Regions from separate parts of the Clostridium budayi genome, predicted to be linked through region 1. Evidence: riboswitches for the same ligand, from Rfam matches in the RefSeq annotation. Region 1 holds a riboswitch; the other holds the start of a gene.

Region 1 (6,492 bases):
AGAATATACCCTATTATTTCTGATATTTAGATAAATATATCCATCTTTATAATCTATTCTTATATTATCTTTATCAATACCTGGGAAATTCCCTTCAATTAAGTACTTGTCCTCTTTATCTATCATATTTGCGCTCATTGCAAAATTCATATTATTAAATCCCTGATTAAACCCTTGGTTAAAATCTTGATTAAAGTTATATGAAAAACCTGAATTAAATAAATTATTTACTACACTATCAATAATATTACTATTATTCATAAAAGCATTAAATGTTTGCGTGAATATGTTAGTAAAATCATTGCCTCCATTTATAGGATTTCTATTCATATTAAAATCTCCAAATATAAGTTTTCCTCTATATAAAGTATTATAAAAGAAGTAAAAATGGTACAAATTATATATAATTTATTCTAAATAAAAAACTATAGCTTTAATAAGCCATAGTTTTTATTTTTAAGATTCTTCCACAGTCTCTATAGGCTTTCCAACAAACCTTACTGCAATTATTAATGCTATTATTGCTACAGGCAATATAATGTAAATTGGAATATTAAGTCCTGCTGGGATATATCCAAATAAAATTGTAAATCCTCCAACAAATAATGCATACCACATTTGAGTTTTAACGTGGTCAATATGGTCACATCCAGCTCCCATTGAAGAAAGTATTGTTGTATCTGAAATCGGAGAACAATGATCTCCAAATATAGCTCCTGTTAAGACTGCACTTGTGCTTACTATAATATATCCCATATCCGGTGATATTGAATAAGAAAGCGGAATTGCAAGAGGCATTAATATCCCCATAGTTCCATAAGCTGTTCCTGTTGCGAATGAAATTACTGCTCCAAGTATAAATATTATGCTTGGAAGTAAGAATAGTGGAATTGAATCTGATAATAACGTTACTAAATATTTAGCTGTTCCTAAATCTTTAATAACAGAACTTAATGACCATGCAAGAAGCAGAATTACTCCTGTGATTATAAGGCCTTTCATACCATCTATCCATACATCTATGGCTTCTGAAATTGTGAATATCTTCTTTAAAACAGCCATTAAAATTGCAACTATTGAAGCAAATATTGCTGATTGGAAAAGTGCTGTTGAAGCATCTGCTGCACTAAATGTTTGTTGAATTGCTTCAAATGAGAAAGGTGAGTTATTTAATACGCTTATAAGAGCAGAATCCGCTCCTGCCATTATTGCTGAATATCCACTATAATAAAAGCTTATAAGTGCTGATATTATAAGAGTTCCTATAGGAATTATTGCATTCCATACACTTAGCTTAATCCCTTCTTTAGCTTCCATTTCCTCACTTAACTTTGAATCCTTATTCTCTACTTCTTTACTTTTTATTCCCTTTCTTGCTCTTATCTCAGCAGTTCTCATTGGACCAAACTCTCTAAGCATAAGAGTTGTTATAACAACAAACGCAAGAATTAATATATTATAAAATCTAAAAGGTATTGTATTTAAAAATACTCCAAAAGCATCTACATCCATACCTATTTGAGTAAATGAATCTTTTATAAGTCCAACTTCAAGTCCTATCCATGTTGAAATTATTGCAAGCCCTGCAATTGGTGCTGCTGTTGCATCTATTATAAATGCTAATCTTTCTCTAGAAATTCTTAACTTATCAGCAACTGGTTTCATAATAGGTCCGACTATTAAAGAGTTTGCATAATCATCAAAGAAAACTAGTAATCCTAAGAACCATGTTACCATTTGAGCACTTCTTGGAGTTTTTGCTCTTCTAGCTAATGCCTCTGCAATAGCTCTAGCTCCCCCCATCTTTGAAACTAAGTTAATAACTCCTCCAATAGCTAAAACCTGAAGTATTATACCTGCATTCCAAGGGTCTGCTAATGAATTTAGAACTCTTTGTATAAAATCTAAAAACGCCTGAATTAATGAACTAAAGGCATTATGGTCAATTATTTGAAGCATAAAGCATCCAGCTAAAGTTCCTATAAATAACGAAACAACAACATTTTTAGTTATAAATGCTAATATAATTGCAACTAGTGGTGGAATTATAGTTAAAATTCCAAACTTGTCTGCATTAAGCGCTCCCTGATCAACTTCTGCTGCAAAAGCAACAGTTGACATACAAAGTGTAAGAATAATAGTAATACCTAATATTAAATAATTTCTACTTTTTCTCATGTATAAATCCCCCTTAAACTTTTCTGTGAATATTTAAAGGTTCATATCTATTTAAAAAATAAAAAAGAACCTTGAGATAGCACCCAAGGTTCTACTTATATACAGTAAAATCTACTTGAATGATAGCTCACCACAAATTTAATCTGTGACAGTCTTATGGATGTTATCCATAACCCCAGGATTACAACTTTAAAGCATTAATTGTATCCTTCGGCGATATTCCCTTTCCTATTACATCACTGTGCTTAACTCAGTAATAGTACTCTTGAATATCGCGCCTCTATCTCTTCTAATTATTCACTTATCATATTAATGTGATTATATACTCACTTCAAAATTTTGTCAATAATAAATTTAGCCCATTTTACTATATTATTTTAATGATTTTGCATAAACTCTTCTATTTCTTTAACACTTTTTATCATATTTCTTGTAAGAACTTCATTTCCATCAGCTGTTATTAAAACATCATCTTCAATTCTTACACCAATACTTTCTTCCTCAATATATATACCAGGTTCTACAGTATATACCATTCCAGCTTCTAATACAGTATCTCTTCCTGGATTATCTATATCATGTGTATCAAGACCTAAACTATGTCCTATACTATGCCAATAATATTTTAAAACCTCTTCTTTATTTTTAATAACACCAAGTTTAATACATTCCTCAGCAATCCATTCTCTTGATAATTTATTAATTTCTAAGAATTTAACTCCAGGTTTTAAATATTCAATAACCTTCTCATTAACTCTAAGAACTGCTTCATAAACTTCTTTTTGTCTTTCTGTAAATTTACCATTTACAGGTATAGTTCTTGAAATGTCACCATTATAATAATTAACTTGTGCACCAAGGTCAAAAAGAATTAAATCTCCGTCTTTAGCTTCTGAATTATTATCTACATAATGAAGTATTGTTGCATTTTTACCTGCTGCTGCAATAGTATTAAATGCATAATCACGTACTCCTCTTCTTCTGCATTCAAACTCAAAATATGCTTCTAATTCATATTCCTTCATGCCTGGCTTTATATTTTTCATTATTGATTCTACACCTTCAATTGTTATATCAATAGCCTTTTGCATTTCTAAAACTTCCTCTGGACTCTTAACAAGTCTTAAAGGTGCCATAACTGGGAATATATTTTTTATACTTACATGTGGATACTTATCTTTTAATTCTTTACAGAATTCATTACTTACTGATGGAGTACTATTAAATCCATCTCTTTCTAAATCAACATAAACAGTAAGTTCTTCACTTTCATTTAGAAGTTTATTTAAGAAAGCTTTAAAATCACCTAAATAAGCTACATCCTTTATCCCGTTTATATCATATACTTCTTCTTTTCTTATAGTCTTTCCATACCATCTTTCTTTTTCTGCATCAGTTTCCTTGATGAACATTTTGGCAGTTAATTCACCTTTTCTCTTAAATAAGACTAAAATATGATCTTCTTCATCAATACCTGTTAAATAATAAAAATTTCTATTTGGAGTAAATCTATATTGTTCATCTGCAGTTTTCTTAGGTGCATTTCCAGCAAATAATATTACTACAGAGTCATCTTTTATCTTTTCTCTAAGTCTTTCCCTATTTAATTTAAAAACTTCTTTGTTCATAACTCTCATTCCTTCCAAAACTTTATTCAACAGCTAATACTCTAACCTTTATAACATCTTCAACTTCACTTAACTTATATAAAAACTTTTTTACATCTCCTTTTATCTTTGATACGTCAAGAGTTATAGTTACATTGGCTGTCATATTTATAGGTATATCTTGATTTATTGTTAATATATTTAACTCTCTTGTTGCTATAAAATCTAATACTCTTGATAGTGCCCCAAACTTATGAGCTAATAATAACACTATTGTTATCTTTTTGCTATTAACCCCGTCTGCCATAGGATATATTGAATCCTTATATTTATAATAAGTACTTCTACTTATTCCAACCTTCTTAACACCTTCTGATATATCCTTTACCCTTCCAGTGTGTATAAGTTCTTTTACCTCCATAACCTTATAAAAGATATCCGGAAGCACGGATTCATTTACAACATAAAATTTTTCTTCTGACATAATAAATTTCCCCCTTTAATTTTTTGAACAAATAATATAATGTGTTTTTAATAGAAATGATTTTTTCTTTTAAATTTATAAATTCATTTCGTATTATCCCCAAAATCACACTTATTACTTGTTATTCTTTATTTTCTGCTCATTTCCTCTAATTATCATCTATTTTCAATAAATGAATAGACGATAAACTAATTATGTATATATAATATCATATAAAAGACACTTGTGCACGAAGGGAGAACACAAATTATGAAAAATTTAGGACTTATTCCAAAATTAATAATAGCGATTATCTTAGGATTGCTTATTGGAACCTTTATGCCAAAGGAAATTGTAAGTATATTAGCTACTTTTAATTCTATATTCGGAAACTTTTTAGGATTTATAATTCCACTTATTATATTAGGTTTTGTTGTGTGTGGTATAGCAGACCTTGGTAGTGCTGCTGGTAAGATGCTTGGTCTTACAACACTTCTTGCTTATGGCTCAACACTTATTTCTGGTTTCTTAGCTTTCTTTATTTCATCAAAAATATTCCCAAGCTTCATTAAAGCTTCATTATCTTTTGATGCAAATAATCCAGAACACAGCTTATTACCACCTATTTTTAAAATTGATATGCCACCTGTTATGTCTGTAATGAGTGCATTAATATTAGCATTCTTATTAGGACTTGGTATTGCATCAATAAAGGGTAAAACTTTATATAATATGTGTTTTGAATTCCAAGAAATAATTCAAAAGGTTATAAAAAATATTATTATTCCTCTTATCCCAATTCATATATTAGGGATATTTGCTAACATGACTTATGCTGGAGAAGTTAAAAGTATTTTCTCAGTATTTTGGAAAGTATTTTTAATTATAATACTTCTACAATTTGGAATAATATTAATACAATTTACAGTTGCAGGAACTTTAAATAAAAAAAATATATTTAAACTTCTAAAAAATCAGGTTTCAGGATACTTAACCGCTCTAGGTACTCAATCTTCTGCTGCTACAATTCCAGTAAATCTTGATGTTGCAGAGAAAAATGGAGTATCAAAAGGAGTTCGTGAATTCGTAATTCCACTATGTGCTACTATTCATCTATCAGGTAGTACAATCACTTTAACTTGTTGTTCTATTGCTGTAATGCTTCTAAACAATATGCCTTTTTCATTTACTACATTTGCAGGCTTTATCGCAATGCTTGGAATCACAATGGTTGCAGCACCTGGTGTTCCTGGTGGCGCTGTTATGGCAGCCCTTGGAGTACTTCAATCTAATTTAGGATTTAGTGAAGCACAGCTTGCATTAATGATTGCACTTTATATTGCTCAAGACAGTTTTGGAACTGCTTGTAATATATCAGGTGATAATGCAATTGCATTAATAGTAGATAAATTTAAATTTAAAAATAAATAAGTTTTTCCTTAATACATTAAATGCTGATTTCTCAGTATAAATTACTATATAAATTAAAAAACGAATCTCTTACATATGAGGTTCGTTTTTTATAATTTATAATTTTCAATATCAAATTACAAAATATAATTTATATTTAGTTTGTTAGTGTATGGATTTACATATATATGAGTATCTACCTCGAAAACTTCTTTAAACATCTCTTTAGTGAAGACTTCATCTATAGTACCCTTATTAAATATTCTTCCATCTTTAATTACATATATATAATCGCAAAAGGCAACTGCTAAATTCATATCATGAATAGTAGTAAAAATAGTTATATTTGAATCCTTTAGCATTTTCATTATTTGAATTTGATTCTTTATATCTAAATGATTAGTTGGCTCATCTAAAACTATGAAATCTGTATCTTGGCAAAGAGCCAGTGCAATCATAACTCTTTGTTTTTCTCCTCCAGATAAACTAAAAAAGCTACTATCTTTATGTTTAATTAATTCTACTTTCTTTAAAGATCTATCTATAATCTCTTCATCTTCTGAACTTATCTCTGAGAATCTACTCGTATACGAAAGTCTCCCCATTGCTACAATTTCTTTTACTGTAAAATCAAATTCTAAATGATTTTCTTGCATAACAACAGCCATTAATTTAGAAAATTCCTTATTTTTAAGTCCTTTTATATTTTTATCATCTATAAATATACTTCCTTTTTTAGGCTCCAATGTTCTATAAATATTTTTCAGTAGTGTAGTTTTCCCACAACCATTTGGACCTATTAGCCCGACAAATTGACCTTTTTTTATGTTTAAA
Region 2 (6,492 bases), 1.1 Mb from region 1:
TACATATTAATAGTAAGTCTGGGCATTAAGATTTTTATAAATGGAGTGGTATTTTTGAATTTAATTGATATACTTTTAGAAAATATACCTTTTGCAATTCTTATAGCAAATAAATATAGCGAAGTAGAAATGGTAAATACAAAATTTTGCGAAATGTTGCATCTTAGTAAGGAAGATATATTAAAAAAACATATAGAACATTTATTAGATAAAATATATTTAAATGAAAATATTAAATTTAATAGAAATATAAATTTAGGAAGTAAAATTATTAAGGAATATAGTGTTTATGATAAGATAGTAGAAGTGCATGTTGTAAATGTTAATGATTATGGAAGTGAAATATCAGAAATAGTAACATTAATTGATGTTACATGGAGGGTAGGAGCAAAGAAAGAAATAATTAAACAAAAAAATATGCTAAATTCAATAATTGATGCTATACCAGAGGCAATTTTCTTTAAGGATGTAAATAGCAATTATTTAGGATGTAACTTAGCTTTTGAAAAATTATTTGATGTAAAAAGAGAGGAGATAATTGGAAAGGGCAATGAAGTATTAGCACTTTCAAAAGATGAAGCAGAAAGTTTTGTCTCTAAAGATAAAGAGGTAATGGAAACAGGTAAGTGTATCAAGGTTGAAAGTATCCATAAATATAAAAATGGTAAAGTATTTTTAGAAGATATAAAAGCTCCAATATTTGGGGAACAAAATGAGATAATAGGAGTAGTTGGTACTTCAAGAGATATTACTGAGAGAAAAAAGCTTGAAGATAAATTGACCTATTTAAGTTATAGAGATAAACTTACAGGTTTATATAATAGAACATATTTTGATAAGATAAGTAAAGAATATAATAAAAATAAAGAAGATATAATTAGTATAATAATGGGGGATATTAATGGACTAAAAATCGTTAATGATTCATTAGGTCATTTAGAAGGTGATAGATTTATAGTAGAAATTGCTAAAGTAATAAAGAAAGTAGTAAAAGATAAAGGTGAAGTAGTTAGATGGGGTGGAGATGAAATAGTTATTATTCTTAAAGGTATAGATAAAGATAACGCTGTTGAAATTTCAGAGAATATATCTTATGAATGTTTACTTGCAAACTATAAACCAGTACCTCTTAGTATTTCTCTTGGAGTTTCTAGTGGAAAAGGAAAGAGCATTGATGAGTTAATAGTTGAAGCTGAAAAAGAAGTATATAAAAATAAGCTACTAAATGATGCAACCTTAAGAAAAGCTACAATAAATTCTATTAGACGGAACATTTATAATACTTCTGAAACTAAAAAAAGAATAAAAAGAATGATGAAACTTGCTAATAAAATTGGTGAAGAGATGAATCTTAGCAAAAATGAGATGGATAATTTAAGGCGTGTAGTTAAACTTCATGACATAGGAAAAGTTGGTATACCATATGATATACTTGAAAAAGGAAATAACTTAACAAAAGAAGAAATTGAACTTATAAAGCTTCATACGGAAAAAGGATATAGAATATTGCAATCTGATAAAGATTTAAGTCATATTGCAAGTGCAGTATTAACACATCATGAAAGATGGGATGGAAAAGGATATCCATTAGGACTAGCAGGAAATAATATACCATTTTGTGCAAGAGTAGTTTACTTATTAAATGCATATGATTATATGATTAATGGCAAGGGTAAGAAACTTAGTGAAGAGGAAGCAATAGAAGCAATTAAAAAAGAGGCTGGAAAGAAGTTTGATCCAAGTCTTGTTAAAGTCTTTTTAAGGGTTTTAAAGAACTTAAAATGTAAATAAAATAATAATAAATATGTAAATGTATTGCATATATTTTAAAATCGTAAGATAATAAATAAAAAGAAAATAAAACATTTGAGGTAGAGGTGCAAATTTTAAGAGTAATATTAATGAGGTAAGCACAATGATTTAATATGAAAGGAAAATTTGCCGAAGTGTATAACTAATGCTTTAAGGTTATATTGCTGGTTTTACATATAATATGTGTAAGATTGTCACAAAGCTTTTTTGTGGAGGGCTATCATTCGAAGTAAGTAATTTTTATGTACCTTAGTTTAAGTACATTTTAATATTTCCCTGAGTGATAATTTCCTCAGGGTTTTATTTTTTCTTAAACTAAGGAGGAAAAAGTTATGGCAAAAGAAGAAAATAACGAGCTTTCAAGGGGGCTTAAGGCAAGGCATCTTAATATGATTGCAATGGGTGGATCCATTGGTACTGGTATTTTCCTTGCAATGGGAGATAGTATTCATCAAGCTGGTATTGGAGGTTCAATAGTAGCTTATGGAATAATAGGTATAATGGTTTATTTTTTAATAACAAGTCTTGGAGAAATGGCAACATTTATGCCTATATCAGGATCATTTGGAGTATATGCAACAAAATTTATTGATCCAGCTTTAGGATTTGCATTAGGATGGAACTATTGGTATAACTGGGCAATAACAATTGCTACAGAAATGGTTGCAGGTTCTTTAATTATGAAATTTTGGTTTCCAAATGTTCCAGCTTTTGTATGGAGCGTAATATTTTTAGTTATAATAGTTGGATTAAATCTTTTATCTGCAAAAGCATATGGAGAATCAGAATTTTGGTTTGCAGGAATTAAAGTTGTTACGGTAATTATATTTATGATTGTTGGTGTCCTTATAATTTTAGGAATTATGGGTGGAGATGCTGCTATTGGCTTTAAAAATATTTATGCAAATGGTGGTCCATTTGTTGGTGGCGCTAAATCAATATTTGCAATATTTTTAATTGCAGGATTCTCATTCCAAGGAACAGAACTTATAGGAATTGCAGCTGGTGAATCAGAAAATCCTGAAAAAACAATTCCAAAAGCAGTTCATACAGTATTTTGGAGAATATTGCTTTTCTATATTGGAACTATAATCGTTATTGGGTTAATAATTCCTTCAGGACTTGCAGGCGTTAATACTAGTCCATTTACAATGGTATTTGAAAGAGCTGGTATTGCAGGCGCTGCATCACTTATGAATGCTGTTATATTAACATCAGTACTATCAGCTGGTAACTCAGGTATGTATGCATCAAGCAGAATGTTATATTCTATGGCAAAGGAAGGAATGGCACCAAAGATATTTGGAAAAACAAATAAAAGAGGTGTTCCAGTTAATGCAATAATTTTAACTACAGTAATAGCATCAGCTTGTTTTTTAACAGGTATATTTGCTGAAAGTAGTGTTTATGTATGGCTTGTAGCAGCATCTGGACTTGCAGGATTTATAGCTTGGCTTGGAATAGCAGTTTGTCACTATAGATTTAGAAAAGCCTATATTCATCAAGGTAAAGATTTAAGTAAATTACCTTATAAATCTAAAATGTTCCCATTAGGACCTATTATAGCATTAGTATTATGCGCAGTTGTAATTGTAGGTCAAGGGTTTGCTTATATAAATAGTGATGGAATAGATTGGATGAGTATAATATCAGCATATATTGGAATTCCATTATTCCTTATATTATTATTTGGATATAAATTTAAAAAGAAAACAAAGATACTTAAATTAGAGGATGTAGATTTAGAAGTAGTAAATTCTAAAGAACAGGCATTTGAAGAAGTAGAAAAATTAGAGTTAGAAGAAAATTAAAGGGCTCCCTATAGGGGGGGCTTTTTCTATAATTCGACATAACATAGCAAAGGTTTACATGGACATGTTGTTATGCTATAATAATATTATGAGAAAGACTTAAGGAGGAATAAATATATGGCAAATTCAGTACCAACACCACATAATAACGCAAAATTAGGAGAAATAGCAGAAACAGTGCTTTTGCCAGGGGATCCGCTAAGAGCTAAATATATAGCAGAAACATTTTTAGAAAACCCTGTTCAATATAACACAGTTAGAGGAATGTATGGATATACAGGAACATATAAAGGAAAAAAAATATCAGTACAAGGAAGTGGAATGGGGATTCCATCAATAGGAATATATTCATATGAATTAATTCATTTCTATGGAGTTAAAAATCTTATAAGAATTGGTTCAGCAGGAGCAATTAGTGAAAATTTAAAACCTTATGATGTTGTAATTGGAATGGGAGCTTGTACAGATTCAAATTATGCAAGTCAATATAACTTACCAGGAACATATTCACCAATCGCAAGTTATGAATTATTAGATAAAGCTGTAAATGCGGCAAAAGAATTAAACATTGAAACTCATGTTGGAAATATATTATCAAGTGATGTTTTTTACGGAGAAGAAGGACTTGAAGGATTAAGAAAATGGCAAAAGATGGGGGTTTTAGCTGTTGAAATGGAATCAGCTGGACTTTATATGAATGCTGCAAGAGCTGGAGTTAATGCATTATGTATTTTAACTATATCAGACTGCCCATTTACAGGACAAGTAACAACAGCAGAAGAAAGACAAACTGCTTTTACAAGTATGATGAAAATAGCATTAGAATTAGCTTAATAGTATTAATATTTATAAATATAGGAGATGCCTTAAGTGCATCTCCTTTTTAGATTACAAATAAAAATAAGTTTATCATAAATTGTATCAAAATGTCACATAATTTAATATATTATAGTGATATTAATATATAAAGGAAAATATATTATGAACGGAATGAATCCACTATTAAATATGTTATTAGGTGGAATGGGGGGCCAAGGTGGTGGCTTTGGTGGAAATCCTCTATTAAATATGCTCATGGGCGGAATGAATCCTATGATGAGAGGTATGAACCCTATGATGGGTGGAGGCGGAATGAATCCTATGAATATGATGAATCAAATGGGGGGAATGAATCCCATGAATATGATGAATCAAATGGGAGGAATGCAACAAAATAATCCATTAATGAATATGTTCATGAACCAAATGCCTAGAAATGGCGGAGGTCAAATGAACAATATGAATAATGTTATGAATGCGATGAACAATATGAATCAAGATGATATGAATAACTTTATGGAAATGTTAATGCAAAATATGAATCCTAATTCAAATAATTTAGGAAATAATAATGTTAGTAGAAACAGAAGAAATAGAGGATAAAGTTTAATTAGAAGTTATTTTAACTTAATTGTTACAATGACTTCTTTTTTACTTAATAGAAAAATGTATCATAAGTGGTATAATTAGTTAAAAGAGGCTTACATATTGTACTACGGGGGTGTTTAAATGCGAGAAGATGAAATAAAAAGGATATTAAATAGATGTTTTGAAACGCCTACAGATATTTTAGAAGATATAAATTCTAGAAAAATAAATTTAGAGAAAAAATATGAAAATATGATAAAAAGTAAATGCTACTTAACTTTAAATGAATTAGATAAATGTGAGAATTATGCATTTGCAGCAATAGAGGAAATGAAACAAGAGGGAATGTTTATACCAAGTCTTTATGCAGATATAGGATTATGCGAGTATAAAAAAAATAAATTTATAGATGCAAAAAATTATTTTTATAGCGCTTTAGAATATGCAGAAATAGATGAAAATGAAGAAGCAACAATTGAGGTAATGCTTTATTTAATAAAGTTGTTTATAGTAGAGAGAATATACGAACAGGCCTTTTTTTTAACTACTAGATTAAATTTCAATTATTTAGACTCTATGAAAAATACAAGATTATATATGGATGTTATAGCACATTTATCAATATTAAACTATACATTACATAATGTTAATGATGGAGATAAGTATAAAGAAAAGTTTTCTAAAAGGTATGATAATTATATTAATAATGATAATATGTGCTTTTTAAATAATTTAAAATATAGAATATTAAAATATAGGAATGAGTCTATTGGAAATTATGAAGAAGCAATAAAGTATATAGATATAATAGATACAGAAGGATATTTAAAAAATAATAAAATACTTTATTATGAAATGATGAAAGATAAAGCCTTAATATATAAAAAAATAGGAAATGAAGATAGGGCAGTAGATCTATTACTAAATATATGTAGGGATGCAGCTAAATTGGAACTTTTTAGAGCAGCGTTAGATGTATTAGAAGAGATTGTTGCTTGGGGATATGAAGATAAAATACCAAGACAACTTTGCATAAGTTTAATTTTAATTGCAATAAAAACTAATAAGCAGGATATAAAAAAAGAAATTATAATTGACCTTAGAAATTTAAAAGAAATTATAGAAATAAAAAAAGAGGCTAAAGAGCAAATAAAAAACAATAAGAGTTTAAAGGACACTTTAGAAGAGTTTCAGCTTAAAAGCAATTTAGATCCATTAACAAATGTATACAATAGACGTTACTTAAATGAGGTGCTTGATTCAAATAAATGTTTAATAAAAAAATATACTACTTTAGCAATGATAGATGTGGATGATTTTAAAGGAATAAATGATAAATTTGGTCATCTAATTGGAGATAGGGCTTTAATAGAGATAAGTACAATGATTAAATTTGTTATAGGAATAAATGGGAAAATATTTAGGTATGGTGGTGATGAATTTTTTATATTGTACAATCATA

What was found. Region 1 has a riboswitch for lysine ahead of ACZ5TJ_RS00115 (Na+/H+ antiporter NhaC family protein). Riboswitches for the same ligand answer to the same signal wherever they lie in the genome.
Region 2: another riboswitch for lysine. It lies ahead of ACZ5TJ_RS09270 (amino acid permease); the one in region 1 lies ahead of ACZ5TJ_RS00115 (Na+/H+ antiporter NhaC family protein).

The regions. Positions count from the first base shown of each region.
Region 1 covers NZ_AP042456.1:22,069-28,560, forward strand. Annotated here, with positions in the region: gene ACZ5TJ_RS00110 (Hsp20 family protein) at 1-330, opposite strand, end outside; gene ACZ5TJ_RS00115 (Na+/H+ antiporter NhaC family protein) at 457-2,178, opposite strand; lysine riboswitch at 2,294-2,469, opposite strand; gene ACZ5TJ_RS00120 (aminopeptidase P family protein) at 2,556-3,806, opposite strand; gene ACZ5TJ_RS00125 (ACT domain-containing protein) at 3,829-4,269, opposite strand; gene ACZ5TJ_RS00130 (dicarboxylate/amino acid:cation symporter) at 4,519-5,679, shown strand; gene ACZ5TJ_RS00135 (ABC transporter ATP-binding protein) at 5,796-6,492, opposite strand, start outside.
Region 2 covers NZ_AP042456.1:1,940,660-1,947,151, reverse strand. Annotated here, with positions in the region: gene ACZ5TJ_RS09275 (HD domain-containing phosphohydrolase) at 55-1,791, shown strand; lysine riboswitch at 1,865-2,040, shown strand; gene ACZ5TJ_RS09270 (amino acid permease) at 2,145-3,623, shown strand; gene deoD (purine-nucleoside phosphorylase) at 3,741-4,457, shown strand; gene ACZ5TJ_RS09260 (RNA-binding protein) at 4,605-5,045, shown strand; gene ACZ5TJ_RS09255 (GGDEF domain-containing protein) at 5,172-6,492, shown strand, end outside.